3 regions of the Mesorhizobium sp. LNJC391B00 genome follow, and region 3 is predicted to be linked to each of the others. Evidence: predicted binding sites of a transcription regulator. Region 3 holds the regulator's gene; each other region holds the start of a gene.
The links. Region 3 encodes PhoB, which activates phosphate uptake and scavenging genes when phosphate is short. Its sites were predicted from a motif close to TGTCATNNANCTGTCAT; they were not measured.

Region 1 (9,960 bases), on a different contig from region 3:
TCGGCGGTCAGCAGGTCGGCGATGTCGCGGGTCGACACCGAACCGTAGAGCTGGCCGGTCTCGCCGGCCGAACGTACGGCGATGAAGCTCTTGCCGTCGAGCTTTTCGGCAACCTGGCTGGCTTCCGACTTGCGCTCGAGGTTGCGGGCTTCGAGCTGCGCGCGCTGTCCTTCGAACTTCTTCTTGTTGGCTTCGTTGGCGCGCAGCGCCTTGCCCTGCGGCAAGAGGAAGTTGCGGGCAAAGCCGTCCTTGACCTTGACGGTATCGCCCATCTGGCCGAGGCGGGAAACGCGTTCGAGAAGAATCACTTGCATGGTCTTGTTCCTTCGTCTGGCACCGACCGCGGGATCGGCGCCGAATTGAATGGAACAGGTCAGGAAGCTCTGAGCGCCTTTGCGCCGGTGTCGCTGTCCTGCCTGTCGCGGCAGTTAGAGGCTTTTCACCTCAACTCGGGATTTCAATGCACGTCGCCAAGAGTGGTCCCGGTTTTGGGACAACGACATGCATCATCAAATTACCCCTGGGCGCCCGTCGCCGTGGGAGAAGGAAGCAGGCGGCGAACCGCCTGCTTCGGAGATCTTAGCGAACCACGTAGGGCAGCAGGCCGAGGAAGCGGGCGCGCTTGATCGCCTTGGCGAGTTCGCGCTGCTTCTTCTGGCTGACGGCGGTGATGCGCGACGGCACGATCTTGCCGCGCTCGGAAATGTAGCGCTGCAGAAGACGCACGTCCTTGTAGTCGATCTTGGGCGCGTTGGCGCCGGAGAACGGGCAGGTCTTGCGGCGGCGATGGAACGGGCGCCGGGTCGGGATCTGATTGATGTCGACCATTATTCTGCACCTCCTTCAACGCCTTCGCGCGGACGGCGCGGACCACGATCGCCACCGGCGTCGCCAAATGAGCGCGGCGGACGATCGCCACGGTCGCCGCGATCACGGTCGCCGAACGAGCGCGGACCACGATCACCACGGTCGCGGTCGCCGAAGCCGCCGCGTTCCGAGCGCTCTTCGCGCTTCTGCATCATGGCCGACGGGCCTTCCTCATGCGCCTCGACCTTGACGGTCAGGAAACGCAGCACGTCCTCGGACAGGCCCATCTGGCGCTCCATCTCGTTGAGCGCTGCCGGCGGGCAGTTGAGGTCCATAAGCGTGTAGTAAGCCTTCCGGTTCTTGTTGACCCGGTAGGTGAGGGACTTCAGTCCCCAGTTCTCGACCCGGCCGACGGACCCGCCATTTGCGGAGATGACGCCCTTGTACTGTTCGACAAGCGCATCGACCTGCTGCTGCGAGAGGTCCTGCCGGGCAAGGAACACATGTTCGTATAGAGCCATAGTGGTTCAGTGCCTTTCTTCGTTTCTCTCCCGGATCCTCGCGGCAAAAGCCTCTGCAACTTCTCTGACCCGCTGATCCCGAGGGGGCGGGGAAGAAAGGAGCATTTCGAGACGGTCGAGAGCGGAGACACGGGAGGCGGAAGCGCTTCTGGCTTCACACGAAGGTTTTGGGTAAAACCTCCGGCCCTCCGTTCAGCCCCCAGCAAGGACCGGCAGATTGCGGGCGTCTATATAGCAAATTGGCTGGAAGGCAAGGGTAACGCATGCTCCGGACAGCGTCCTGGCGTCGCAGGGTTGGAAAAATACCAGGCATCAACTCGTATGCGGGGTACGACCGTTGATCGTTTCGGGGAAGAAGTCCGGGGCCGCCTTACGCTTGCCGAACATCATGTCGTATTGCAGCAGGCGGAAATCGTTGATCGCCGGATCAACATCCTTCTGCCGCGCCCAGTCCGGCGTGGCCTCACCTGACGGTGTCAGAAGCAGATTGCGGTCGACGACGCGATAGCGTTCGCGCAGCGCGCCCAGGAAGCCGGTGTAGTAGGGGTGCGTGATCCCGGCCGTCGTAAGGATATGGTAGGGCAGGAAGGCTGGGCTCACGGCGCCCATATCCTGCGCCGGACCGGTGCGGTTAGACCAGATGACCAGCGGCGTCTGATGATGCTCCAGTGCCGCCTCGGGCGTCGGTTCCTTGCGCGGCGCGACATTGTCCTTCAGGTAACCGGTTTCGACATAGACGGGGCCGAGCGGCGGCAGATGGTCGCCGAAGAAGGCGATGACCGTCGGCCGCTCGCGCTTCTTCGCCCATTCGATCAATCGCTCGAGGCCACGGTCGGCATCGGCCGATCCCTCGGCGTAGCTGAGCAGCGATTCCCGCGCCCACGTGCTGATCGGTGCCACGACCTTGTGGGTCGGATTGTAATAGCGGTACGGCTCGTAGGGACCGTGGTTCTGCAGGCTGACGGCGAAGAAGAACACCGGCCGCTCGCTGGCGTCGGCCTCTGCGATGATCTCGTCGGTCATCGACGCATCGGAAGCCAGCGGCCCGCGCTTTTCCAGTGGCGGCAGCGTCTCTTCCGAGCGGAAATCGTTGAAACCGAAATCGGCATAGACGGCGCCCCTGTTCCAGAACCAGTTGGTGCCCGGATGGATGGCGCGCGCCCGGTAGCCCTCGCTTTTCAGGAAGGTCGCCAGCGACGGCGTCGGCGTGCGCACATATTGCTGGTAGGGGATCGAGCCCGCCGGCAGGAAGGCATTGGAAAAGCCGGTCAGCGCCTCGAATTCGATGTTGGCGGTCATGCCGCCGAATTCCGGCGAGAACATATAGCCGGAACGCAGCGCCCGCACATTGGGGATCGGGTCAGGCGTGATTGTGACGCCGGGCAGCTTGGTCGGATCCCAGAAAGATTCGCTCATCACCACGATGATGTCGGGTTTCTCATCCGGTACCGAGGCCGCCACAGCAGGCCTGTCGATCGCGTCGATCGCCTTGTCGGAATAGCCCGCCGGCGCCGAGACATGCGCCATCGGCACGTTGAGCGCGAAGGCCAGCGCAAACCCGTTGGAGGCGTAGTTCTCCTTCTGGTCCCACATGATCGGGATGATCTGCAGCCGGTCTCGGGTCCACGAGAAGGTGGCGTAGTCCATGATCGAGACGAAGAAGGCGAGCAGCGGCACTGCCAGCGTCAGCCGCGCCAGCCGCCCTTTGCGGCTGAGGATCGGAACCTTGCGGCGCCACAACCGCCAGCCATAGATCAGCAGCGACAGGCCGGCGACGATGCCGACCGCCATGGCGAGCGCCGTCCAAGGCCGTTCGCGCACCAGGAGCGGCATCAGTGCCATGATCTGGCGCGAATAAAGAAAATCGGTTGGGTAGAGCGGATCGCCGAGATAATGCGACTTCTGATGCCCGACAAAGGCCAGCGCCAGCGTCAGCGGCGCCACGATCATCAGGCTCTGGTGACTGCGGCCAAACACGGCGTCCAGTCCCATCAGCACCAATGCAAAGACAATGATGGTGGTCCAGCCCGGCTTGAATGGCTGCAGGAAGAAGTCGACTGTGCCGAAGAAGTCGCCGCGCACGATCCATTCGATGGCGAACACCAGGATGGCGGAGGCAAGCAGCGTGACCAGACCGTAGCGGATGACCGGCCATCTGCGCCCCGGCAGGTAGCCGGTGGACGGATCGTCTTCCAAGAACTGTGGCGCGGGTACGGCCGCGCCCTTCCTGATCCTAGCCACGTCTCTTCCCCCGGCCCAAGCAACGCGCATTTCCACTCGCGCCACCGTTCTGTCATAGAACTGTCATGCAAAAGCTAGCGCCTGTGGCGAAAATAAGAAGAGCCAGCAAACGATTCGTGAGCGGTTTTCATCAGGTGTGATCGGCAAAAAGCCTTTGGGAACAGGGACTCGAGGTCAGCTCCGGTTCAAGCGAGAGCGGAAATGCCGCCTCCGGGCTTGACTTGACGGTCCGCCTTGCGTCACAGGCAGGAAAAATCAGCCGCTGGAGAGCGCCCAAATGGCCGTCGCATTCACCTTTCCGGGACAGGGCAGCCAGGCTGTCGGCATGGGCAAGGACCTCGCCGACGCCTTCCCCGAGGCACGCAGGGCGTTCGAGGAAGTCGATGATGCGTTGGGCGAAAAGCTGTCGAAACTGATCTGGGAAGGCCCGGAAGAGGCGCTGACCCTGACTGCCAATGCCCAGCCGGCGCTGATGGCGGTCTCGCTGGCGGGAATCCGCTCGCTGGAAGCGCGCGGCTTTTCGCTGAAGGACAAGGTTGCCTACGTTGCCGGTCATTCGCTCGGCGAATATTCCGCCCTTGCCGCGGCCGGTTTCGTTTCGGTCGCCGATGCTGCCCGGCTGCTGCGCATCCGCGGCAACGCCATGCAGGCGGCGGTGCCGGCCGGCGAGGGCGCCATGGCGGCGATCATCGGACTGGAACAGCCCGACGTCGAAGCCGCTTGCACCGAGGCCGCAACGGGATCCGGCAAGGTCTGCCAGATCGCCAACGACAATGGCGGCGGCCAGCTGGTGATCTCCGGCGCCAGGGCGGCGGTGGAACTCGCCGCGAAACTGTGCACCGAAAAGGGCGCCAAGCGGGCGCTGATGCTGCAGGTCTCCGCACCCTTCCATTCGGCGCTGATGGCGCCGGCGGCCGATGTCATGCGCGAGGCGCTGGCGGGCGTGACCAAGAATGCACCGGTCGTGCCCGTCGTCTCCAACGTCACTGTAGCCCCGACCCGCGACCCCGACGAGATCGCGCGCCGCCTGGTCGAGCAGATCACCGGCCGCGTGCGCTGGCGCGAAACGGTGGAGTGGTTCGGCGCCAATGGCGTCGCCACGCTCTTTGAGATCGGCGCCGGCAAGGTGCTTTCCGGCCTGGCGCGGCGGATCAGCCGCGACATCACCACATCGGCCGTCGGCACGCCGGCCGAAGTCGAGGCGGCGCTGGCCGCGCTTGCATAATCCACTGGCGATTCAACCCCTCCCGTGGGAAGGGTGTTCTCTTAAGATCAGGAGACGAAAATGTTCGAACTGACCGGCCGCAAGGCGCTCGTCACCGGCGCATCGGGCGGCATTGGCGAGGCGATTGTCCGGGTGCTGCATGCGCAAGGCGCCATTGTCGGCCTGCACGGCACCCGCATCGAGAAACTGGAGACCCTGGCCGGCGAACTCGGCGACCGGGTAAAGCTGTTCCCGGCCAATCTAGCCGACCGTGACGAGGTCAAGGCGCTTGGCCAGAAGGCCGAAGCCGAACTCGAAGGCGTCGACATACTGGTCAACAATGCCGGCATCACCAAGGACGGCCTGTTCGTGCGCATGGCGGACGCGGATTGGGACAGCGTGCTGGAGGTGAACCTCACCGCCGTGTTCCGGCTGACCCGCGAGCTGACCCATCCGATGATGCGCCGCCGCCATGGCCGCATCATCAACATCACCTCGGTGGTCGGCGTCACCGGCAATCCTGGCCAGACCAATTATTGCGCCTCCAAGGCCGGCATGATCGGCTTTTCCAAGTCGCTGGCGCAGGAGATCGCCACCCGCAACATCACCGTCAACTGCGTCGCCCCGGGCTTTATCGAATCGGCCATGACCGACAAGCTCAACGACAAGCAGAAAGACGCGATAATGGCCGCGATCCCGACGCGCCGCATGGGCACGAGTGGTGAAGTGGCGTCGGCCGTCGCCTATCTCGCCTCCAACGAGGCAGCCTACGTCACCGGCCAGACCATCCATGTCAACGGCGGCATGGCCATGATCTGACGGGATATTGCCGGGTGATAAGAAGACATGGCCGGCTTGTGAAAAGAGACCATTTCGCCTTGGACCTCAGCCATTTTTCGTGTAATGCGGCCCGCAACCCGGCGGTTCGGGCAAAAACCGGTCCGGCATCGTTGCGTTTCCGGCAGGACCATCTTTCAGCTTGATTAGCGGCATTCTGCCCGCTAACGAAGACAGACAAACAAAAGACGAGGATGCCCCAAATGAGTGACACCGCAGAGCGCGTCAAGAAGATCGTCATCGAACATCTTGGCGTCGATGCCGACAAGGTGACGGAGCAGGCGAGCTTCATCGATGATCTGGGCGCGGACAGCCTCGACACGGTCGAACTCGTCATGGCCTTCGAAGAAGAGTTCGGCGTCGAGATTCCGGACGATGCGGCCGAGACCATCCTGACCGTCGGCGATGCCGTGAAGTACATCGACAAGGCTTCGGCCTGACACTATCCGCAGTCATCACCGGGGAGGACCTGCGATGAGGCGTGTCGTCGTCACGGGCCTTGGCCTGGTTTCGCCGTTCGGCATGGGCTTCGAGCACAGCTGGAAGGAACTTCTGACCGGCCGCAGCGCCGCCAAGCGCGTCACCGAGTTCGAAGTGGAAGATCTTGCCTGCAAGATAGCCCACGTCATTCCGCGCGGTGACGGCACCAACGGCACGCTCAATCCCGAAGCCGTGCTCGAGCCCAAGGAACTGCGCAAGATCGGCGACTTCATCCTTTACGGGATTGCGGCCGCCGACGAAGCGCTGAAGGATTCCGGCTGGGAGCCCAGCACCGAAGCCGAGCGCTGCGCCACCGGCGTCATGATCGGCTCCGGCATTGGCGGCCTCGAGGGCATCGCCGAGAACGCTATCATCCTGAAAGAGCGCGGACCGCGCCGTATCAGTCCATTCTTCATTCCCGGCAACATTATCAACCTGGTATCTGGCCAGGTATCGATCCGGCATGGGCTGAAAGGCCCCAACCACGCCGTCGTCACCGCCTGCTCGACCGGCGCGCACGCCATTGGCGATGCCGCCCGGCTGATCATCTTCGGCGATGCCGACGTGATGCTGGCCGGCGGCGCGGAATCGCCGGTGACCAGACTATCGCTTGCCGGCTTCGCTGCTTGCCGGGCACTGTCCACCGACCGCAACGACACGCCTGAGAAGGCCTCGCGTCCCTATGACCGCGACCGTGACGGCTTCGTCATGGGCGAGGGCGCCGGGGTCGTCGTGCTGGAAGAACTCGAACACGCCAAGGCGCGCGGCGCCAAGATCTATGCCGAGGTCACCGGCTACGGCCTGACCGGCGATGCCTATCACATCACTGCACCGGCCGAAGACGGCGACGGCGCCTTCCGCTGCATGACGGCGGCGCTGAACCGGGCCAAGCTGACGCCCGCCGACGTCGACTACATCAACGCGCACGGCACCTCGACCATGGCCGACACGATCGAACTCGGCGCCGTCGAGCGGCTGGTCGGCAACGCCGCCTCGAAAATCTCGATGTCGTCGACCAAGTCGTCGATCGGCCATCTCCTGGGTGCCGCGGGCGCCGCCGAGGCGATCTTTTCGATCCTCGCTATCAGAGACAACATCGCGCCAGCCACCATCAATCTTGACAACCCGGAACGCGAAACCGCGATCGATCTTGTTCCGAACACGCCACGGCATCGCCAGGTCGACGTGGCGCTGTCCAACTCCTTCGGCTTCGGCGGCACCAACGCTTCGCTGGTATTCCAGCGTTATACAGGCTGATTGCGGTATCGACCGGCGCGCCAGCGGTCTGTCGTCAATTTTGCCATATTCAAGCCTACTCTGCCGCTGGGGATTCGTCGCATCGGCCTGAAACCGAAGGCGCTTTTTTTAAAAGCACGATGCGTAGGCTTGAAATGTTAGGGCACGCTGTGCGTCCAATCGGGCGCATGGTCGCTCTAAGAGATCAGATGGTAGGGCGCTAATGAACACCAATCCGGGCGGCAGCGGACAATTCGGACAAAACCAGCAGACCGGCCCGATCGTGCCGAAGACCGCGGCCGAAGCTTTGCGCCCGGAAGCCGGCACACCACCACCAAAGCGCTCGCGCGCCTCGCGCAGCCAAGTCGTCGTGTTCATGAACTTCGTCATCTCCGCGGTGATGTTGATGATCCTCGCCGCCGGCGTTTCGCTCTATTTCGGCAAGCAGGCATTCAACGAACCGGGCCCGTCGGTGGCCGGCGACACCTTCCTGGTCAAGCCGAGCACCGGCGTCCAGGATATTGCCGACCAGCTCGAACGGCGTGGGCTGATCAGCGATGCCCGCATCTTCCGCATCGCCGTGCGGGTCTATGGCAATGATTCAGCGCTGAAGGCAGGCGAATACGAGATAAAGCCGCGCGCCTCCATGCGCGACATCATGGAGCTTCTGAAGAGCGGCAAGTCGGTGATGTATTCGCTGACCATTCCCGAGGGCCTGACGGTCGAGCAGGCGCTGCAGCGCATCGCCGAGCAGGATGCGCTGACCGGCGACATGCCGGCCGCCAAGCCGGCTGAGGGCAGCCTCGCCACCGACACGCTGCGCTTTACCCGCGGCGCCACGCGCCAACAGATGGTCGACAAGCTGCTCGCCGACCAGAAGAAGTTGGTCGACGAGGTCTGGCAGCGGCGCGCGCCCGACCTGCCTCTGGCCAATGTCGACGACTTCGTCACCTTGGCCTCGATCGTCGAAAAGGAAACCGGCCGGGGCGACGAGCGCTCGCGCGTTGCCGCCGTCTTCCTCAACCGTCTGGCCAAGGGCATGCGGCTGCAATCCGATCCGACCATCATTTACGGCCTGTTCGGCGGCAAGGGCAAACCCGCCGACCGGCCGATTTATCAATCTGACATCCAGAAACAGACGCCTTACAACACCTATCTGATCAACGGCCTGCCGCCGACGCCGATCGCCAATCCCGGCCGCGCCGCGCTCGAAGCCGTCGCCAACCCGTCGAAGACCGATGATCTCTATTTCGTCGCCGACGGCACCGGCGGCCACGTCTTTGCCACCACGCTTGCCGAGCACAATGAGAACGTTGCCCGCTACCGGGCACTGCAGAAGAAGCAGGCTGAAGACGCCGCCAAGGGCGCCAAGACTCCGGGCCAGACCGATGCGCCGGCGGATGGCGACGACAACGGTGACGCAAGTGGCGATGCCGCCGGTGACAGCGGTGATGCCGGCGATACGGGTGCCGCCCAGTAGCAGGCCGGCGCTTTCAGACGGATCGACCTTAAGCGATGCGGGACAGAGGCGGACGCGCTGCTGCTTTGAACGAGTAGCGCCGTTCGAAGCGTCTTCGGTCTTGCTCGGGTGCCTCTGCTTCGCTCGATTTCAGCCCCGCGAGATCGAAACGACACCAGAAATCAAGATCTTGCCGGTATTGCGATTCTGACATTCGCGCTGCCCGTGATATCGAACGCATGCGCAATTATTAGAATCGGACCATCAGGGAGACACGAGCCGCATCATGAATTTGCAGAGCATGACCGGATTTGCACGCAATGTTGCCGAACATGACGGCGCCTCGATCGCCTGGGAGGTCAAGTCGGTCAACGGCAAGAGCGTCGAGGTCAGGTTGCGGCTGCCGCAAGGTTTCGAGCGGCTCGAACCGACTGTGCGGCAGACGCTGCAGAAGCGCTTTTCGCGTGGCAATTTCCAAGCGACGCTGACCGTCGGCCGCGCCGCCGGCCAGCAGGCGCAGCCGGTGGTCAACGAAGCCTTCCTCAGGGATCTGGCGGGCTTGGCCAAGCGGCTGCAGGACCAGTTCGGTGTTGGTCCGGCAACTGCCGACGGTCTGCTTTCCCTGCGCGGCGTGCTCGATATCCCTGAAACCAGCGAAACCGAGGAGGTGCGGGCAGCACTCGACGCGTCAATCCTGTCCGCGCTGGAAACGGCGCTTACAGGTCTCGAGCAGGCACGCCAGAACGAGGGCGAAGCGCTGCGTTCGCTGCTTTCCGGCCATATCGACGCCATTGAGGCGCTGACGCTTCAAGCCGAGGCCGACCCGTCGCGCGAACCGGCGGCGATCCGCGAGCGGATCGCCGAACAGGTGCGGCTGCTGATGGATGCGTCGGCCAATCTCGATGCCGGCCGGCTGCACATGGAAGCGGCGTTCCTGGCCACCAAGGCCGATATCCGTGAAGAGATCGATCGGCTGAAGACGCATGTGGCGTCGGGCAGAGCGCTGCTGGCAAATGGCGGCGCCATCGGCCGCAAGCTCGATTTTCTGGCGCAGGAATTCAACCGCGAATCGAATACGCTGTGTTCCAAGTCGAACGCCGCCACTGTCACCGCCATCGGGCTGGAACTGAAGGCGGTGGTCGACCAGTTTCGCGAACAGGTCCAGAATCTGGAGT
Region 2 (9,960 bases), on a different contig from region 3:
ATCAATCCGGGCGGCTTTGCCTATGACGTCTTGCTGATTTCGGCCGGCATCGCCATGCAATTCGCGCTCGCCTTCTATCTTGAGTGGCTGTCCGGCATCGGCTTGGGCAAAAAGCCGGTTCGCAAAGAAGCGCCAGCCGTTCACCAGACCTTCGGCATGCCCGCGATGCCAAGGCTAAGCCGATGATCCCACATCAGCCGCCTAGCTAGCAGGCGAGGGGCCGGACGACCCCCGCACCACAAGATCGACCGGCAGCAATTGCCGGTGCTGCGAGCCGTCATTTTCGAGGATCGCCTTGACGGCCAGGCGGCCCATCTCGGCGATCGGCTGGGCGACAGTGGTTAGTGGCGGCTCGGAGTCGGCGCCTTCCGGCACGCCGTCGAAGCCGACGATTGACACATCGCCCGGCACGGCAATGTTACGCTCGCGCAGCCAGTCGAGCGCATGCAGCGCGATCTTGTCCGACATGGCCAGGATTGCCGTCGGCGTCTGCGGCAGCGCGAAAATATGATCGAGGCCGGCCCGCACGCTCGCCTCGTCATTGAGGGTTTCGTAGATTGGCACTTGCGAGACGTCGATGCCGAAGCGGGAGAGCTCGCCGAAATAGCCACGCAGACGGTCGCGTGTGCCCGAGTAGAGGGATGTCGTCTCGACTTGCTCCTGCGTGACGGGACCAAAGCCAGCGTCGGCAGATTCCAGGGCGAGTACGGCAAAGCTGCGATGGCCGAACTCGGCCAGATGGCGCGCCGCCAGACCCGCGCCGGCGACGTTGTCGACGCCGATCGCAGCGACCGCCTCATTTTCCGAATCGAGATCAAGCGCCACGAAAGGCAGTTTGCGTTCGCGCGCCAGTTCGACCAGCCGCGACCCACCCTCGATGCAGAACACGATGAAGCCGTCGACCAGGGCGCTCTGGATGTTCCAGGCGAGCTGCTCGCTGTTGGCGGCCGAGACCAGCGAAATTCCGGCGCCGGTGGCGTCGCAGGCCTGCGAAATGCTGGCCATCATGACGCGGGCAAAGGGATCGTCGAAGAAATAGGACAATGGTTCTGCCGTTGCCACGCCGATGGCGTTGACCTTGCCGGCGCGCAGCAGCCGGCCCTTGGGATCCGGGCCGGCATAGCCCATCGCTTCCGCCGCCGCCTTGACCCGCTCGCGGACCTCTTCGCGCACGATTTCCGGGCGAGCGAACACGTTGGACGCGGTACCGTGCGAGACCCCGGCCGCCTTGGCGATGTCGGCAAGCCGCACTGGTCTCGTCTTGCCGGAGGTCAATGCCGTCATTTTCGTCTCCTGAACCGGAGCCTGTTTAGCACTTTCGTTGGATCGGTTCAAATTTTCCCTTGATCGGACGGCGGAGAGAGTCTATATTTGAATCGATCCAAGGGATTCACCAAGTACAACTTGGATCGATTCAAGAGGAGGGTGCCATGCATCCCGTGAATTATCTGTTCGAAGACATCTATGGCAATGATTGGGGCATAGTCTCCGACGCCGCCACCCGCAAGCGCCGCGACAAGGTCGGGCCGTGGAGGCGTGACCTGCAATACCTTGTGAAACGCAAGCGCAACTGATCGGCCCCGGCATTTTCGTGCCAGCTGATTGGATCGATTCAAGTTCTTGAAGAGGAGAACGAACATGCATCTCGTGAAGCATCTGTTCGAAGACATTTATCGCAACTACTGGGGTATCTCGCCTGCCACGGAGCAGCCGGAAAGGCGGCGGCCGACCAAGTCTGCCAAGCGCAACCGCGACCTGCTGCCGCAAAACCGGCAGGATTAAGCCTCGTGTGATATCTGATGGGGCAGGGTTCTTGGCTCGTCAGGACCGTTGCCGCACGAGCGCCGAGGCCGCGATCACCAGCCAGCCCGCGATGAGCAAGGTGCCGCCGATCGGCGCCGACATCGGGAACAGCCGCGATCCCACGAAATCCCGTGCCAGCAGATCGCCGCAGAACAGAACAAGCCCGACGAGCAGCACCAGGCTGCCGATCCGCAAGATCCGGTTTGCGCCGGCGAGGCCGACGGCCAAAAACACCGGCGCATGCATGAGCAGGAAGGATGCGGCCGTGCCGACGAACGCGCCGCCGAGATGCGCTGAAGCCGCCGACAGCGCCACGCCCGCCGCGCCGGCAATGCCGCCGGCGAAAACGAGGATGCGCGCGCTGTTTGCTGGTGCTGACTCGGCGATGCTCATGTCTCGGGCTCCGTGATTGACGATAGGCGGCGCGACCTGTCTGTCAGGATTTTTCCGATATCGCCAGCATGTCGCGCGTGCGGCGCGCCTGGGCCAGCCAATTATACGCGGCACCGCCCGCCATCAGCACCGACGTGCCGAGAAACACCGCGCGCATGCCGAAATGGCCGCCGACGAAGCCGCCCAGCAGCGGCCCCGCGACCTGGCCGACATATTGCGCCGAGATTGCCAGGCCCAGCACATTGCCGCCGACCCCATCGGGAACATTGTGGCGGATGACGCTGGTGATGCAGGGCAACAGCCCGCCCAGCACCAGACCCATAAGGAACCGCAGCCCGACCAACTGCCAGCTCTCGGTGACGAAGGCCTGCGGTATCAACAGCAGCGCCGAGACGGCCAGCGATGCGACGATGACGTTCCAGTGGCCGATGCGGTCGGCGAGCTTGCCCAGCCTGACGCCGACAGGATGACGCCGAGTGCGGCCGCCGACATGACGACACCGGAGACCAGCGTCACCCGGCTTGCGTCCGCGACCAGTTGCTGGACGTAGACGGTGATGATCGGCTCGATCGACATGTTGGCGAAGGTGAACAGCATGCCGGTTGCCAGCATCGCCACGACAGGGCGTTTGTCGGGGATCTGCGCCCAACCGCCCTTTGGTTTCTCCTTGGGTTGTGCCTGCATTGGCGGGCGAGGCATCTCCTTGATCAGGAACGTCGTCGCCAGCGCCGCCAGGAAAATGACGCCGCCCGCGATGAGGAAGGTGGCGCGAATACCGATCAATGGCGGCAGCGCGCCGCCAAGCAACGGGCCGACCAGGGAGCCTGCGGTGATGCCGGCCGACAGCACGCCAAGCGCCCAGCCGGAGCGCTCCTTCGGCGTCTGCATGGCGACAAGTATCGTCGAGCCTGAGGAATAACCGCCGGCAAAGCCGATCAGCAGGCGCAAAAGCACCAATTGCCAGACGGTCTGCACCATGCCGGTCAGCGACATGCAGATCGCCATGCCGAAACTGGCGCGCACCAGCATCACCTTGCGGCCGTAGCGGTCGCCGAGCCGCCCCCACAGCGGTGCGACAAGGGCCGCGGCAAGGAAGGTGGCGCCGAAGGCGATGCCGGACCATTGCACGATCGCCGCGTGGCCCAGGGCGCCCAGCTGTTCGACATAGAGCGGCAGGAACGGCAGCAACAGCGTCATCGCCACAAGCGTGCTGAACGATCCGGCAAAGCACACGAGCAGGTTGCGCCGCCAATGAATGTTGTAGGTGGAAGGCGCTTCGGCGGCCTGCGCTGCACTGTCCTGCGGCATGTCCTGTCCTGTCCGCTTGCTGCGGATACCATTCTGGGATACCAACTTGGTACCTCATGGACGCAAAGCCCGGCTGCTGTCAATCAGGCGCTCTCAATGTGATCGGCAAGACCAACGGGCAAGGCCGATCGCCAGCAATGGAAGCAACTATGTCGCAGATGCAGATCGTCGAAAAAGCGCTTCGCGAGATGATCCTTGGCCTTGAGGTCGGTCCTGGCGAGCGGCTGACGGAGCGCTGGATCGAGAGCCGCTTCGGCGCCTCGCGCACGCCGGTCAGGGCAGCCCTGCTGCGGCTGGAGACGGAAGGGCTGATCTGCCGCGACGGGCGCGGCTGGACCGTGTCGCCGATCAACCTTGCCGAACTGGAACAGATCGCGGTGTACCGCGAAGCGGTCGAGGTCGCGGCGGTCAGGCTGACTTCGGCGCTGGCCGACAGGAGCGCAGCCGATGTCATCGAGGCGATGCTGGACTCCTGCGACACTGCCACGCCGCGCGAGGAATGGCACCGCGTCGGCATGGATTTCCATATCGAACTGGCGCGGCTCTCCGGCAACGAGTTCCTGTTTCGGGCCGTGCGCGATGCCATGACGCGGCTGTCGCGGGCGCGCTGGCTGGAGGTGCGCGACGAGGCGGCCCTTGGCCGCGCCTGGAGCGAGCATCACGCCATTCTGGCAGCGGTGCGGGCCGGCGATGCCGATGCGGCGGCGGCGCGACTTTCCGCCCATATAGCCGGCAGCCGCGCCCGCCTGGTGACGTCGTTGCACAATGACCGGCGCGGCCTGCGCGCCAGGGGTTTTGCCGTCGTCGCCGCTTGATACTGGTCACGAAAACGAAAGAACGCCGTCGCGATCCGCTTTCGGCCTCGCTTCGCGGACGCCGATGGCGTAAGAGGCGGCCATGGAAAACAACCGATTTGAAACACCCGTGACCGTTAAGTCGGGCACGGAGGGAAGCACTCAGCTCTTGCGTACGGTGCGCGAGGCTTCCGATTACCTGCTCAACAGCTGGCCCGGCAAGCGCAGCCCCAAGCACCGCGAAGCGCTGCAGGCCTGCCATGACGCGCTGGCCGGCGACAAGCCGGCGATGATTGCAAGACGCGCCTTCATCGCCGCCGCGCGCGAGGTCAACGTCTTCGTCAGCGACAAGGCCCCGGCCTGATCACATCGGCCTGATCACACCGGCATTTTGCCAGGATCCGGCCCGTTTCGCGGGCCGGTGATCCTGTCTTGCCTATTTTTCTGTCTCGGTGTCGGTTTTGGAACTTGCCTCGTTCTCAGGCTCGGCGCGCTCCTTGGCTGCGACCTTGGCGGCGAGCTTCTCCGCCTTCTTGGCGGCCTTCTGCCGGTCGCGCTCTTTGCGTTCCTGACCGTAATTCGGTGGTCGAGCCATATCGTTTCCTTTCGCTGTGCCTGATCCTGCCTAGAAGCATTGGCCGGCAAACACAACAGCGCCGCGAGGGCAGATGCCAGCGGTTCTGGACTTGCGTGATGGCGAACACAATGGTTTAGAAAAGGCTGCGGGACAGTTGCTGGAGCCGCCGCCGACCGATTTCGAATCAAAACGACCGATGGCCACGCTTCAAAGAAACGCACAGAAGCTGATCTACTATGCGCGCAACGCCATGCGCGACATCGCGCCGCCGGTTCTTTTCCGGCGCCGGCTCGGCCGGCTGCTCGATCAGGCCAGGCTTTCCGACGCATCCGTCCGCCAGCGGCTCAATTACTACAACACGCTGCGGGAGCCTTTTAGCCCCAGCCCCGAGGCCGTGCCGGTCAGCCGGCTGCCGTCGGACCGCAGCATGTACTATTACGATCTGAAGGAGTTCACCCGTTATTTCGACCCAGATCTGCGCATCGACCTGGAATTCGGCGACGTCATCGAAGTGCCGAAGATGCCGTCGATCGTCAAGGACCGGCCGATAGCGGGCGACAACAGCAACGGCGTCCTGTTCAAGCTGAACAAGTTCCGTCATTTCTACATGCCGGCCGACGATGTCGCCTTCGCCGACAAGCATCCGCTCGTCGTTTGGCGCGGCGAACTCAACAATCCGATCCGCACCTTGTTGCTGGATGCAGCCCGCAATCTGCCGTTCTGCGATGTCGGCACGCCGAGGGCGACAGCACCTGCGGAATACCGCAAGCCCTATCTCAGCATCGATCAGCAGCGCCGCTACCGCTACATCATCTCGCTCGAAGGCAATGATGTCGCGACCAATCTGAAATGGATCATGAGCTCGAACTCGCTCTGCCTGATGCCGCCGCCGACTTACGAGACCTGGTTCGCCGAGGGGCAGCTCGAGCCCGATGTCCATTATGTGCCGCTGGCGCCCGACTTCAGCGATCTGGCCGAGCGCGTGCACCATCTCGAGAAACATCCGGCCGAGGCCCAGCGCATCGTTGCGGCGGCCAACGCCTATTGCCGCAACTTCGCCGACGAGCGGGCCGAGCAGGCGATCTGCCTGCTCGTGCTCTACAAATATTTCGTGCTCAGCGGCCAGATCGAGCCCGATCCGCAGGTCTGGCGGTTTATCGCGGGCTAGCGGCTTCCGGCGCCCTTAAGTCAGATGACGCTGCGGTCCATAACCAGATCGGCCGGGCCGAAGCGGTCCTTCGCCGTAAACTGCTGGTGCCAGTAGGGATAGAGCACCGGCGGCCGGCTGACGGCATCGAGACGCTGGCATTCATCAAAGGACAGCGTCAGGCTTGCCGCGGCGAGATTGTCTTTCAACTGGGACTCATTGCGTGCGCCGATCACCAGCGAACTGACGGCTGGCCGGCCGAGCAGCCAGGCCAGCGCCACCTGCGCCGCCGAGACGCCGCGAGTGGCGCCGATGTCGACCAGCACGTCGACGATCCGCCACAGCCGGTCCTCGTCGCGGATCGGTGGTTCCGACCAGCCGCCGATCTGGCGCGCCGTCGGACTGTCGCGGCGGTATTTTCCCGACAGCAGGCCGCCGGCGAGCGGGCTCCACACCAAAACGCCAAGGCCCTGGTCGACCGAGATCGGCAAGAGCTCATACTCGGCCTCGCGTGCTTCCAGCGTGTAGTGGATCTGCTGGGTGACGAAGCGCGGCTGGTGCTGGCTGTCGCTGATTCCGAGCGCCTTCATGACCTGCCAGCCGGAATAGTTGGAGCAGCCGACATAGCGGATCTTGCCCTGGGCAACCAGCGTGTCGAGCGCGGAGATGGTTTCCTCGAGCGGCGTCGCGCCGTCCCATTCGTGCAGGAAATAGATGTCGATGACATCGGTCCTGAGGCGCTTCAGGCTCTTCTCGCATTCGCGGATCAGATGATGGCGCGACAGGCCTTCGTCATTGGGGCCCTTGCCGATCCGCATGCGCGCCTTGGAGGCGATCAGCACGTCGTTCTTGCGCTTGCCGCCGAGCGCCTCGCCGATGATCTCTTCCGACAGACCGTTGGAATAGACATTGGCGGTGTCGATGAGATTGATGCCGGCATCGATGCAAGTGTCGATGATGCGCGAGGCCTCCGCGAGATCGGAATTGCCGACGGCGGCGAACGGCCCGCTGCCGCCGAAGGTCATGGTTCCCAAGGTCAGCGCCGAAACTTTCAAGCCGGAACGGCCAAGCGTGCGGTATTCCATGTCAGATCCTCGTAGTTTTGGTGGGGAGGCGGTTTTAGCAGGAAAGGGCGGGGAAGCCCGAAGGGGTCCGCCAATTGTAGGACAATTTGAGCGGCTTGTCGCCATCCCAGGGCGATGGATCGGCAATGCTCGCTGGTTTGCAGTGATGACCGGCTGGCCGGCGGCTTGCAATAAAACCGTCATTGGCGGCCTATATCGAGTCGGCTCAGGGTTTCATGCCAGCCGGCAAGCGGAGCAGTGGAAATGACCGAGTTGAAGCAGAATTCTCCGGCCAGGGATTGGCTGGAAGCCGAACTCGCCGACATGCTCGACGAGGACTATGAGCTTGAAATGTCGGAGCCGGCGCTGTCGCTGGAGATCTCCAAGATCTACAAGAACGCGCATCCGCCGTCGATCGACCGCATGCAGTATTTCCGCGACCTGATCGGCTTGCAGTCGGAACTGATCAAGCTGCAGTCCTGGGTCGCCTACCACAAGAAGAAGCTGGTGGTGGTTTTCGAAGGACGCGATTCCGCCGGCAAGGGCGGCGTCATCAAGCGCATCACCCAGCGCCTCAACCCGCGCATCTGCCGCGTCGTGGCGCTGCCGGCGCCGACCGAGCGCGAAAAATCGCAGTGGTATTTCCAGCGCTACGTGCCGCATCTGCCGGCCGGCGGCGAGATCGTGCTGTTCGACCGCTCCTGGTACAACCGCTCCGGCGTCGAGCGGGTGATGGGCTTTGCCGAACCCGATCAGGTCGAAGAGTTCTTCCGCGACGTGCCGGAGTTCGAGCGCATGCTGGTCCGCTCCGGCGTCACGCTGGTCAAATACTGGTTCTCGATCACCGACGAGGAACAGCAGATGCGCTTCATGATGCGCATCCACGACCCGATGAAGCAGTGGAAGCTGTCGCCGATGGACCTGCAGTCGCGCGTGCGCTGGGAGCAGTACACCAAGGCCAAGGAAGAGACGTTTGCCCGCACCAACATCCCAGAGGCACCGTGGTACATCGTCGAAGGCAACGACAAGAAGCGGGCGCGGCTGAACTGCATCGACCATCTCCTCAAACAGCTGCCCTATGAGGACGTGCCGCACGAAGAAATCACGCTGCCCGAGCGGGTGTTCAACCCGGAGTACGAGCGCCAGGTCCTGCCGCGCGAGCTTTACGTGCCGGAGAAGTATTGAGCACTTTTCCTTCTCCCCGTTTCACGGGGAGAAGGTGCCCGAAGGGCGGATGAGGGGCAGCGCCGGCATCGACGAATTCACAGCCGTCGGACGCTGCTAACCTCCAAAAGCAGCGCTGCCCCTCATTGCCTGCCGGGCATTTCTCCCCGTAGAACGGGGAGAAAGAAGCCTGCGCCTATCACTTCGCCACTACACCCGCTTGATCGTCACATGCGTGGCGAGCGCTGTCGCCACCTGCTCGGTGCACTGGTAACCCAGCTTCAGCATATCCAGCCCGGCAAACAGGCTCTCGCCCCTCCCGAGCAACACCGGCGACACCGCCAGATGCAACTCGTCGATGAGCTTCTCTTGCAGATATTGCCGGATGGTGGAAACGCCGCCGCCGACGCGGACATCCTTGCCGCCGGCCGCGGCCTTTGCTTGTTCGAGCGCGGCGTGGATGCCGCCGGCAACGAAGTGGAAAACGGTGCCGCCTTCCATCACAATGGGGTCGCGCTTGTAGTGGGTCAGCACGAAGGTCGGCACGTGATAGGGCGGGTTGTCGCCCCACCAGCCTTTCCAGCTCTCGTCTGGCCATTCGCCACGGATCGGGCCGAACATGTTGCGGCCGAGGATCCAGGCCCCGACATTGTCGAAGCTGCGGACAGTGAACCGGTCGTCCACATCGGTGGTGCCGCCATCCTTGCCGACCATCTCATGGAAGGTGCGGGTGCCGGTCATCCATTTGTGCAGATATTCGCCACCAACGCCGAGCGGATTTTGCAGGTCCTGGTCAGGACCGGCGCCGAAACCGTCGAGCGACAAGGTGAAGGCATTGACGCGAAGTTTGGACATGGAGACTCCCTTTCGGTGACCAGTTGTGATTTGCAATCAGTATTCAAACTGATTGCATTTTGCAACTAGTATTTTTAGAGGCAAGCCGATCTGTGGAATGCGCAGGGACCTCAAGCCGCCACGCGCTTCGGCATCACCGCAAACGGGCTGAGCCCAAGCCAGATCTGCATCTTGCCGGCGACGTCGAGATCGCCGGTCAGGCTGATCTTGTCGCGTTCCTTGTGAACTGTCGTCAGCCCCATCCAGATCGAGGTCATGGTGCACAGATCGGTCGAGACGTAGAGATCGACGTCGAAGCCCGGATCGTACCAGCAAAGATCGACCTCGCCCTGCTTTTCGACGATCAGCCACCACGATCGTTTTGACGCCGGCAGGTCATGGTACAGGAATTGTATCACGGTGCGCCCGTCCGGCAGCGGACTGGGGTTCAGATTGCGCCGCATGTCCCACATCAGCAGCGACGGATCGAGGTTTTTGAGCGACAGCCTGGCCTCGATCCATTTCTGGCCCCAAAACCCCATCGCCTCGACAACCGGGCGCAAATCCCGGCCCGCCTCGGTCAGCCGGTATTCGAACACGCCCTTCTCGGTCGCGATCTCGGTCCGCTCGACGATGCCGCCGGCCTCGAGGTCCTTGAGCCGTTGCGACAGAAGGGTTGGCGACATTTTCGGCACGCCGCGGCGCAAATCGTTGAAGCGGGTCGATCCCGCCACCAGTTCGCGCAGCAGCACCATGGTCCAGCGTGTGCAGAGCAGCTCGGCGGCCATGGAGAGCGGGCAGAATTGCTTGTAACCGGCTTGTGTCATGTGGTGAGCTCCAAAAGATGTTGCCGGACCTTATTCAGAAAACCTGAGT
Region 3 (9,960 bases):
CGTAGAGAAGGCCTGATGTCGATGATCTGGACGCATTGATACCATCCGGCGCGGTTTCGACATTGAGCCTGACGAAGACCAGGAAACCGGTAAAGGTCTGCGCCGCGCCAGTATCCTGGCCGAGCTGGACCAGACCGCTTGCGTGCTGTGCGTCATCGGCCAGCGCTTTTTCGATCGCCTCGCGCCGCACCGGCTCGGTGAACATATCGTAGCCGATGGTGGATTCGTTGGCAGGGTCGAGCGGCTCGAACAGCACGACGGGCGTGCGCCACGGCTGTGTCGTGTCCGGATAGACCGTGTGGGCGGCGCCGCGGTCGCGCAACATGTCGCGCTCGACCGCCGCTTCGTCACCGGTCTTGGCCAGCCTGAGATAGCCGATGCCGCGCAGGCCGGCGAAATTGTTATCGACATCGAGGGCGCTGAAGAAGGCCTTGAATTCGCTACCTGAAATCTCGCCGTTGCGGGCGTCGAACAGCGCCTGCGTCGAGCGCAGCAGTGACAGATGCAGATCGATACGGCTTTCGATGCGGTTGAGCGCGTCGTCGGCCGTCGCCTCGAACTTGATGCGCGCCGCTTCCTGGGTCGCGAAATAGGCGAAGCCCGCCATCGTCAGGCTGATCAGTGCAACGGCAATGAAGGCAAGGATCGGGAAAAACTTCTTCAACGCAGGCCCATGGACGGTTCGGGACCTTTATGGGCAAGTCGCCGCGGCAAGACAATGGCGCGGCCAAGCCATAATGACAGCTGGCATATCATGTATATTAGCCGGCTTATCGATCGAGCATCAGTGAACATGACAGCTGACGATAGCGTGGTCTCAGGCCGCGATCTTCAGCGCACCCGGACCGGGAACGGCGCCGGGCGGGCACTTTCCCAGGATGATCATGCCGAGCACTTCGTCCTGGGTCACATCGGTGGTGCGCGCGGTGCCGACGACCTGGCCGTTCTTCATCACGCAGACGCGATCGGCAAGCTCGAACACGTCGTGAATGTCGTGGCTGATCAGGAAGATGCCGATGCCGTCGGCCTTGAGCTGCTTGACCAGTTCGCCGACCTGCGCCGTCTCCTGCGGCCCAAGCGCGGCCGTCGGTTCGTCCATGATCAGGATGCGGGCGTTGAACAGGATGGCGCGTGCGATCGCCACCGACTGGCGCTGGCCGCCCGACAGCTTGATCACCGGCTCCTTGAACCGCTGGAAGCGCGGATTGAGTCGGCCCATCACCTTGCGCGCCTCGGCCTCCATGGCGACATCGTCCAGCGTGCCCCAGGCGGTCATCAGCTCGCGGCCAAGGAACAGGTTGGCGGCGGCATCGACATTGTCGGCCAGCGCAAGCGTCTGGTAGATCGTTTCGATGCCGTATTTCTTGGCATCGCGCGGGTTGGAGATCGAGACCTCCTGGCCGTTGACCAAGATCTGGCCGGCATCGCGCTTGTAGGCGCCCGACAGGATCTTGATCAGCGTCGACTTACCGGCGCCGTTATGGCCAAGCAGCGCCACCACTTCGCCCGGGAAAAGATCGATGGACGCATCGTCGACGGCGCGAATGCCACCGAACGCGATCGAGATGTTGCGCATGTCGATCAGTGGCGTACCGGTGGGAGCAGTTTTTTCCATAATCGTTCCTCCCTAGACGCGCTTGCGGTAGACGGTGTCGAGCCAGACGGCGATGACCAGGACAGCGCCAACGACAATGCTCTGCAGCGGCGAGTCGATGCCGAGCAGCACCATGCCGGATTGCAGCGACTGCATCAGTAGCGCGCCGAGCATGGCGCCCATCACCGTTCCGGCGCCGCCCGCGAGCGACGTGCCGCCGATGACAGCGGCCGCGATCACCAAAAGCTCGTCCAGTGTGCCCAGCGCATTGGTTGACGCATTGAGACGGGCCGACGAGATCGCCGCGCTGATTGCAGCCAGCACACCCATGATCATGAACACCTTCATGGTCACCCAGCGCGTGTTGATGCCGGCGAGTTCCGCTGCCTCCGGATTGCCCCCGATGGCGAAGACATAGCGGCCGAAACGCGTGCGCTTGGTGATGAACGTCATGATGATGCCGACAATCACCGCCATTAGCACCGGTATGGCGATGCCATGCGCGATGAACAGCCCGCCTTCGGGAACGGTGATGCCGTTCTGCTGTGCGTACTGGCGCACGATGCCGATCGGCCATGGATAGGAATTGGCGATCCACACGGCGCCGAGGATGGCCGCGCAAGCGACCACGCCAAGCAAGGTCTCGGCCCAGACGGGGCGCAGTGGAAAGCTGAAGCGCTTGCGCTGCGAGCGACCGTTGAGCAGCGCGAAGGCGACCGCCGCGCAGGCGACGATGCCGACGATCCAGCTGGCAGCGGCGCCAATCGAGCCGCGTGGTCCGCCGCCCATCAGCTGGAAGGTGGCGTCGAGTGGCGCGACCGTGCGCCCGCTGGTGATGAGCCATGCCATGCCGCGCCAGACCAGCAGGCCACCAAGCGTCACGATGAAGGCCGGAACCTGCATATAGGCGATGATGAAGCCCTGGAACGCGCCGATCAGCAGACCAAGCACCACGCCGGCGGCAAGCGCGACGATCCAGAGCCAGGGGTTTCCAAGCTGGAAGCCGATGACGCGAATCAGGAATTCGGCCTGTGCCACGCCCATGATCATGCCGATCACGCCTTCGACGGAGCCCACCGAAAGGTCGATGTTGCGCATGACGATGACCAATACCATGCCGGTAGCCATGATCGCGACCGAGGACGTCTGCACCGACAGGTTCCAAAGATTGCGCGGCGTCAGGAAAAGCCCGCCCGACAGGATATGTATGCCGACCCAGATGACCAGCAGCGCGCCGACCATGCCGAGGATGCGCGTGTCGAGCTCGGTCGCTTTCAGGAACCGGGCGACCGCGCCGAGTTCAGACGCTCGTGCCGTATCGGCCTGCGGATTTGAGGTCGTGTCGGTCATGATGTCCTCCAGCGGCTTGCCGTCGGGCGCGGATGCCGGACCACAGCCTAGAAGTTTGCCGCCGATGGCGGAAACACACAATTCTCGTAGAGAAAACGCCGCGGCTTGACAGCCGCGGCGCCTCATTTCTTCAAGTCGTCGAGATCAGTTGCAAGCCGCGACGCTGCCGGCGGCGACGCCCGTGCAGACTTCGTCCTTCTTGATCCAGCCGGCGTCGATGACGACGTTGAGGTTGTCCTTGGTGATCGCGACGGGGGTCAGGAACAGCGACTTGACGGTGTTGCCGCCAGGCGTGGTGAAGTCCTTGGCGCCGGCAATGTCGCCCGTCTTCTTGCCATCGGCAAGCTGCGAGGCGATCTCGGCGGCGTTCTTGCCGAGTTCGCGCGCGTCTTTCCACACCGACACCGTCTGCGTGCCGAGCGCGATGCGGTTCAGGGCGGCATGGTCGCCGTCCTGGCCCGAGACCGGAACCGTTCCGGCAAGGCCCTGCGCCGTCAGCGCGGCGACAACGCCGCCGGCGGTGCCGTCATTGGCCGCAACCACGGCATCGACCTTGTTGTCATTGGCGGTCAGGAACTGTTCCATGTTCTTCTGGGCGTTGGCCGGCAGCCAGCCATCGGTATAGGCCTCGCCGACATTCTTGATCTTGCCCGAGTCGATGGCTTCCTTGAGCACTTCCATCGAGCCCGAGAACAGGAAATCGGCATTCGGATCCGAGCCCGAGCCCTTGATGAAGACATAGTTGCCTTCGGGCTTCGCCTTGAACACTTCGCGGGCCTGCATGCGGCCGACTTCCTTGTTGTCGAAGGTCAGGTAGAAGACGTCCTTGTTCTCGATCAGGCGATCATAGCCGACGACCGGAATGCCTTCGTCCAGCGCCTTCTGCACCGCCGGGCCGATGGCCGAGGCGTCCTGCGCCAAGATGATCAGCGAGTTGGCGCCCTGCGAGATCAGGCTTTCGACGTCGGTCAGCTGCTTGCCGGGATTGGACTGCGCGTCGGCCGAAATGTACTTGTCGCCGGCGGCTTCGATCGCCGTTTTCATCGCCGCCTCGTCGGTCTTCCAGCGCTCTTCCTGGAAGTTCGACCACGACACGCCGATGACCTTGTCCTTCGCCTGCGCGACCGACATCAGCGCCAGCGACATGGCGACACCCGCCAGCATGGCGGCTGCAAATCTGTTCATTATAACCCTCCCTGCGCCGCCCGGCGCGACAAAACCGGCCCGAAGGCCTGCACAAAGAGGCTCCATTTTTTCGAGCCTCGAAAAAATACTGGTTCAATGATAAGGCACTGTCAACATCGATTATGATGGATTCTGATGGCGTTGCCGAATTTTTTCGAGCTCCGCAATAAACAATGACAGGGCTGCCGGCGTCTGCCAATATTTGGCTGGTGCCGTCGAACGCCTTCACTATCATGAGGCGCGAGGAGGCCGGGAGGAAAACAAATGTCGGTTGGGATCCGCCACGACGATCTGCGCCGTCGCAACCGTGCGATGGTGATTTCGGCCGTGCGCCGGGCCGGCCAGCCGTCGCGGACCGAGATTGCGGCGACCACCGGCCTCAGCCATTCGACGATATCGGCAATCTCGTCTGATCTAATTCAAGAAGGCATCCTGATTGAAGGCAAGCCTGGCGAGACCGGCTCGCTGAAACGCGGCCGGCCGCAGGTCGGCCTTGGCCTCAACCCGGAAGCGGCGGCGGTCATGACCGTGGTGCTGTCGCTGAACTTCCTCTCCGTCACCGTCATCGACTATGCCGGCCAGGTGGTCGCGGAAGAACAGCGCCGGCTCGACACGCTGACCATGCCGCGCGACGAGCTGATCGGCGAATGCGTAGCAATCGTCGGGCGGCGTCTCGCGGACCCGGACCTCGATGTCCAGAGCATCGCCCGCATTGCCATGGGCATCCAGGGCATCACCGATTCGCAGGCGCGGGCCATGCTGTGGTCGCCAATCACGCCACTGACCGACATTGCCTTCGCCGACATGTTGGAAGCGGAATTCGGCATTCCTGCCACCATGGAGAACGACTGCAATATGATGGCGGTGGCCCTGCAATGGCGCCAGCCCGAGCGCTACCGCGACAATTTCATCGCGATCCTCTTGTCGCACGGCATCGGCATGGGGCTGGTGCTGAAAGGCGAACTGTTCACCGGCACCCATTCCTCGGGCGGCGAGTTCGGCCACATGATCCACCGTCCGGGCGGCGCGCTCTGCCGCTGCGGGCGGCGCGGCTGCGTCGAGGCCTATGCCGGAAACTACGCCATCTGGCGCAGCGCCAAAATGATGAGCGAAGATGCCGAGCCGGTCGATATCGGCGACGCTGATATGCGCGCACTCGCCGCGCGCGCCCGCGAAACCGATGGCCCGGAGCGCGAAGCCTATCGCAAGGCCGGTGAGGCGCTCGGCTTCGGCCTCGGCAGCCTGTTTGCGCTGATCGACCCGGCGCCTGTCGCCATGGTTGGCGTCAGCGCCGCCGCCTTCGACCTGATCGAGCCGGCATTGCGCGAAGCGATCGCCCAGACCGCCGGCGGCCAGCACTCGAAGTCGATCTCCTTCGACACCGAGCCCAACGAGCTGCCGCTGATCCGCGAAGGCTGTGCCATGCGCGCGCTCGGCTTCGTCGATCAGGAGATTTTCGCGCCGGGCATTCAGGCCAAATCCGGCAAGCATGTCGCCTGAATGGCCGGCAACGGCGCGACGCGCAGCATCCTAGTCTTCCCTGATCGCGTAGCCGGCGCCGCGAATGGTACGGATGACATCCGGCATGCGGCCGTTGTTGACCGCTTTGCGTAAGCGCCCGACATGGACGTCGACGGTTCGCTCGTCGATGTAGATCGTCTCGCCCCAGACATTGTCGAGCAGCTGGCTGCGCGAGAACACGCGGCCGGGATGGCGCATCATGAATTCGAGCAGCCGGAACTCGGTCGGTCCGAGCCTGATCTCGCTCTTCTTGCGGTAGACACGGTGCGACTCGCGGTCGAGCACGATGTCGCCGACCTTGAGCACGCTGGACAGCACTTCCGGCTTGGCCCGGCGCAGCAGCGCCTTCACGCGCGCCATGAACTCCGGCGTCGAGAATGGCTTGACCAGATAGTCGTCGGCACCGGTGGACAGGCCGCGCACGCGATCGCTTTCCTCACCGCGCGCGGTCAGCATGATGATCGGCAGCCGCTCGGTTTCGGGCCGCACTCTAAGCCGCCGGCAGAGCTCGATGCCGGAAACAGCGGGCACCATCCAGTCGAGCACCAGGAGATCGGGCACGTTTTCCTGCAGGCGGATCTCGGCCTCGTCGCCGCGTGTCACCACCTCGACGTGATAGCCTTCGGATTCGAGGTTGTAGCGGAGGAGCACGCCTAGCGGCTCCTCGTCCTCCACGACCATGATGCGTGGCGCGATCATAGGCAGTTCACCCTCATCAGGCCGGCGTGGCCATCGCCGTCTCGTCCTGCTTCGGACGATTGGCGGGCAATTGCTGGCCGGTCAGCACATAATACGCATTTTCGGCGATGTTGGTGACATGATCGCCGATGCGCTCAAGATTCTTGGCGCAGAACAAGAGATGCGTGCAGGCGGTGATGTTGCGAGGGTCTTCCATCATGTAGGTCAAGAGCTCACGAAACACGGACGTGTATTTGACGTCGATGCGCTCGTCGTCATTCCTGAGTTTTGCAAGAGCTGCCGCATCGGTGGCGGCATATTCCTCGACGACGCCTTGCACCTGGATCAGCACCAGCTGCGCCATGGCATCGATGGAGTGCGAGAGGTCGCGCGGCGTGACGCTCAAGCCCACGGTGCCGACGCGTTTGGCGATGTTCTTGGCGAGATCGCCGATGCGCTCGAGGTCGCCGGCCATGCGGATCGAGCCGACCACGGCGCGCAGATCGTTGGCCATCGGCTGGCGCTTGGCGATCAGCGTGATGGCGCGGTCGTCCAGTTCGCGCTGGCGCGCATCCATGATGGCGTCGTCGGAAACGACACGCTGTGCCAGCGCATTGTCCGAATTGAGCAGCGCCCTGGTCGAGCCGCTGACCATCGAGCCTGCCAGATCGCCCATGTCGCGGATCAGCTTGCTGATCTGCCCGAGCTCTTCATCGAAGGAGGCGACGGTATGTTCACCCATGATCTTGGTCCTCGTGCCTGAAAATTCACCCGCCGGACGGCTCAGCCGAAGCGGCCGGTAATGTAGTCCTGGGTGCGCTTGTCGTCGGGGTTGGTGAACATCTTGTCGGTGGCGCCCTCCTCGACGAGATAGCCGAGATGGAACATCGCCGTGCGCTGCGACACGCGCGCCGCCTGCTGCATCGAGTGGGTGACGATGACGATCGTGTAGTTCTGGCGCAGTTCGTCGATCAGCTCCTCGACACGGGCGGTGGCGATCGGATCGAGCGCCGAGCAGGGCTCGTCCATCAGGATCACCTCCGGCGACACGGCGATGGCGCGCGCGATGCACAGGCGCTGCTGCTGGCCGCCGGACAGGCCGGTGCCGGGCTCCTGCAGGCGGTCCTTGACCTCGTTCCAGATCGCCGCCTTCTTCAGGCTCTGCTCGACGATCTGGTCCATGTCGGACTTGCGCTTGGCCAGCCCATGGATGCGCGGGCCGTAGGCGACGTTCTCGTAGATCGACTTCGGGAACGGGTTGGGTTTCTGGAACACCATGCCGACGCGGGCGCGCAGTTCGACGACATCGATGTTCTTGTCGTAGATGTCGTCTTCATCGAGCGTGATCTTGCCGGTCACCCGCGCCGAATCGATGGTGTCGTTCATGCGGTTGAGGCAGCGCAGGAAGGTCGACTTGCCGCAGCCGGACGGGCCGATCAGCGCCGTCACCTGGTTCTGGCGGACGTCGAGATTGACGTCGAACAACGCCTGCTTCTCGCCGTAGAAGACGCCGACCTTGTCGCCGCGCATCTTGATGACTTCGTTCGACTTGGCGTTCATTTTGTCGCCCACTGCATTCTCAAGGGACTGTTCGGTCATGATGTTCATACCAAATTGCCTTTTTTCTACCAGCGCCGCTCGAACCGGCGCCGGAGCACGATCGCGGTGATGTTCATGGCCATGAGGAAGACGAGCAGGATGATGATGGCGCCGGACATGCGCTCGACAAAAGCGCGCTCAGCCTCGTTTGCCCACATATAGATCTGAACCGGCAGCGCGGTCGCCGGATCGAAAGGCGTCGTCGGATAATCGGCGACGAAAGCGACCATGCCGATCAAGAGCAGCGGTGCTGTCTCGCCGAGCGCACGCGCCAGGCCGATGATGGTGCCGGTAAGGATGCCTGGGGCGGCAAGCGGCAGGATGTGATGGAACACCATCTGCATCTTGGAGGCGCCGAGGCCGAGCGCCGCCGAGCGGATCGACGGCGGCACCGCGGCGAGGGCGGCGCGCGTGGCGATGATGATGGTCGGCAGCGTCATCAAGGTCAGCACCAGGCCGCCGACGAAGGAAGCCGAGCGCGGCATGCCGAGGAAGTTGATGAACACGGCAAGGCCAAGCAGACCGAAGACGATCGACGGCACCGCCGCGAGATTGTTGATGTTGACTTCGATCAGGTCCGTAAAGCGGTTCTTCTTGGCGAACTCCTCGAGATAGATCGAGGCGGCGACGCCGATCGGCAGCGCCAGCAAAAGCACGATCACCATCATGTAGAACGAACCGATGATGGCCACGCCCATGCCCGACGTCTCGGGCCGGCTGGAGGCGCCATAGCTGAACAGGCCGGTGTTGAAATGCTCGGCCATCGCGCCTTCGGCTTTGAGCTTGTTCATCCAGTCGATCTGCTGGTCGGACACCTTGCGGCGCGCTTCATCGACGCCGAGGTCGATCTGGCCCTTGGAGGCCGAGTCGAGATTGGCGGCGGCCAGGATGTCGACGTCACGCGTCGTGCCGATCACCGACGGATCGGCGGAGACGATGTCGCGCAGCTGGACGCGGGCGCCTTCCGACAGGAAGCCCTTGAGCTTCAGCATCATCGGCTTGTTGGCCGGATCGATGCCGAGCTTGGCCACCAGCGCGTTTTCGGCGAGCTTGGGATAGTTCGCCTTGATCAGCACGGTAGGGTCGGTCGCGCGCTTGCCGGAGGGATCGATCACCTTCTCGTCGAAGGTGACCGGCAGCGTCACCGTCGTCTGCCAGAAGGCGGTGTAGCCTTTCGAGACGATGGTGATCAACATGATGGCCAGGAACGCCAGGCCCACCGAGATCGCAATCACGCCATAGATGCGGAACCGGCGTTCGGCGGCGTAGCGCGCCTTCAGCCCGATGTCGCGGCGCGGACGCGCGACGGCACCCGCCATCGTGTCCAGGGGGATGTCGGTCATTCGTACTGCTCCCGGTACTTGCGCACGATGTAGAGGGCGACGATGTTCATCACCAGCGTCAGCGCGAACAGCGTCAGGCCGAGCGCGAAGGCGACCAGCGTCTGCGGCGAGTTGAACTCGAGATCGCCGGTCAGCTGGTTGACGATCTTGACGGTGATGGTCGTCATCGCCTCGAACGGGTTGGCCGTCAGATTGGCCGCGACGCCCGCCGCCAGCACGACGATCATCGTCTCGCCGATGGCGCGCGACGCCGTCAACAGGATGGCGCCGACGATGCCGGGCAGTGCCGCCGGCAGGATCACCCGCTTGATCGTCTCGGAGCGCGTGGCACCGAGGCCGAGCGAGCCGTCACGCATTGCGCGCGGCACCGCGGTGATGATGTCGTCGGACAAAGAGGACACGACCGGGATCAGCATGACGCCCATCACCAGGCCGGCGGTGAAGATGCTCTGGCCCTGGATGAAGGGAGAGCCGCCGGTGAGGGCTGCCGAGAGGTCGCGCAGGAACGGTCCGAGCGTGACCACGGCGAAGATGCCGTAGACGATGGTCGGGATGCCGGCCAGCAGTTCAAGCGCGGGCTTGACCACCGACCGGACGCTGCGCGAGGCGTATTCGGACATGTAGACCGCCGACATCAGCCCTACCGGCACTGCGACCAGAAGCGCGACGGCGGCGATGTAGAGCGTGCCG

Region 1: the regulator PhoB is predicted to act here: its motif matches at 3,620-3,636, upstream of X750_RS146770 (LTA synthase family protein).
Region 2: the regulator PhoB is predicted to act here: its motif matches at 7,274-7,290, upstream of ppk2 (polyphosphate kinase 2).

The regions. Positions count from the first base shown of each region.
Region 1 covers NZ_AYWI01000006.1:616,762-626,721, reverse strand. Annotated here, with positions in the region: gene rplI (50S ribosomal protein L9) at 1-314, opposite strand, end outside; gene rpsR (30S ribosomal protein S18) at 580-828, opposite strand; gene rpsF (30S ribosomal protein S6) at 828-1,328, opposite strand; gene X750_RS146770 (LTA synthase family protein) at 1,641-3,569, opposite strand; gene fabD (ACP S-malonyltransferase) at 3,847-4,794, shown strand; gene fabG (3-oxoacyl-[acyl-carrier-protein] reductase) at 4,855-5,592, shown strand; gene X750_RS146785 (acyl carrier protein) at 5,814-6,050, shown strand; gene fabF (beta-ketoacyl-ACP synthase II) at 6,085-7,347, shown strand; gene mltG (endolytic transglycosylase MltG) at 7,550-8,806, shown strand; gene X750_RS146800 (YicC/YloC family endoribonuclease) at 9,072-9,960, shown strand, end outside.
Region 2 covers NZ_AYWI01000005.1:351,948-361,907, forward strand. Annotated here, with positions in the region: gene opgC (OpgC domain-containing protein) at 1-186, shown strand, start outside; gene X750_RS149720 (substrate-binding domain-containing protein) at 202-1,284, opposite strand; gene X750_RS1000000166405 (hypothetical protein) at 1,431-1,574, shown strand; gene X750_RS1000000166410 (hypothetical protein) at 1,639-1,782, shown strand; gene X750_RS149715 (DUF423 domain-containing protein) at 1,822-2,196, opposite strand; partial or broken gene X750_RS01000000162950 (multidrug efflux MFS transporter) at 2,240-3,504, opposite strand; gene X750_RS149710 (GntR family transcriptional regulator) at 3,654-4,319, shown strand; gene X750_RS149705 (DUF982 domain-containing protein) at 4,429-4,662, shown strand; gene X750_RS1000000164500 (hypothetical protein) at 4,735-4,893, opposite strand; gene X750_RS149700 (glycosyl transferase family 90) at 5,072-6,043, shown strand; gene X750_RS149695 (aldo/keto reductase) at 6,064-7,107, opposite strand; gene ppk2 (polyphosphate kinase 2) at 7,351-8,271, shown strand; gene X750_RS149685 (dihydrofolate reductase family protein) at 8,461-9,105, opposite strand; gene X750_RS149680 (helix-turn-helix domain-containing protein) at 9,216-9,911, opposite strand.
Region 3 covers NZ_AYWI01000011.1:120,086-130,045, reverse strand. Annotated here, with positions in the region: gene X750_RS141060 (CHASE domain-containing protein) at 1-664, opposite strand, end outside; gene X750_RS141065 (ATP-binding cassette domain-containing protein) at 818-1,615, opposite strand; gene X750_RS141070 (sugar ABC transporter permease) at 1,628-2,944, opposite strand; gene xylF (D-xylose ABC transporter substrate-binding protein) at 3,089-4,129, opposite strand; gene X750_RS141080 (ROK family protein) at 4,394-5,629, shown strand; gene phoB (phosphate regulon transcriptional regulator PhoB) at 5,660-6,349, opposite strand; gene phoU (phosphate signaling complex protein PhoU) at 6,366-7,070, opposite strand; gene pstB (phosphate ABC transporter ATP-binding protein PstB) at 7,112-7,936, opposite strand; gene pstA (phosphate ABC transporter permease PstA) at 7,954-9,270, opposite strand; gene pstC (phosphate ABC transporter permease subunit PstC) at 9,267-9,960, opposite strand, start outside.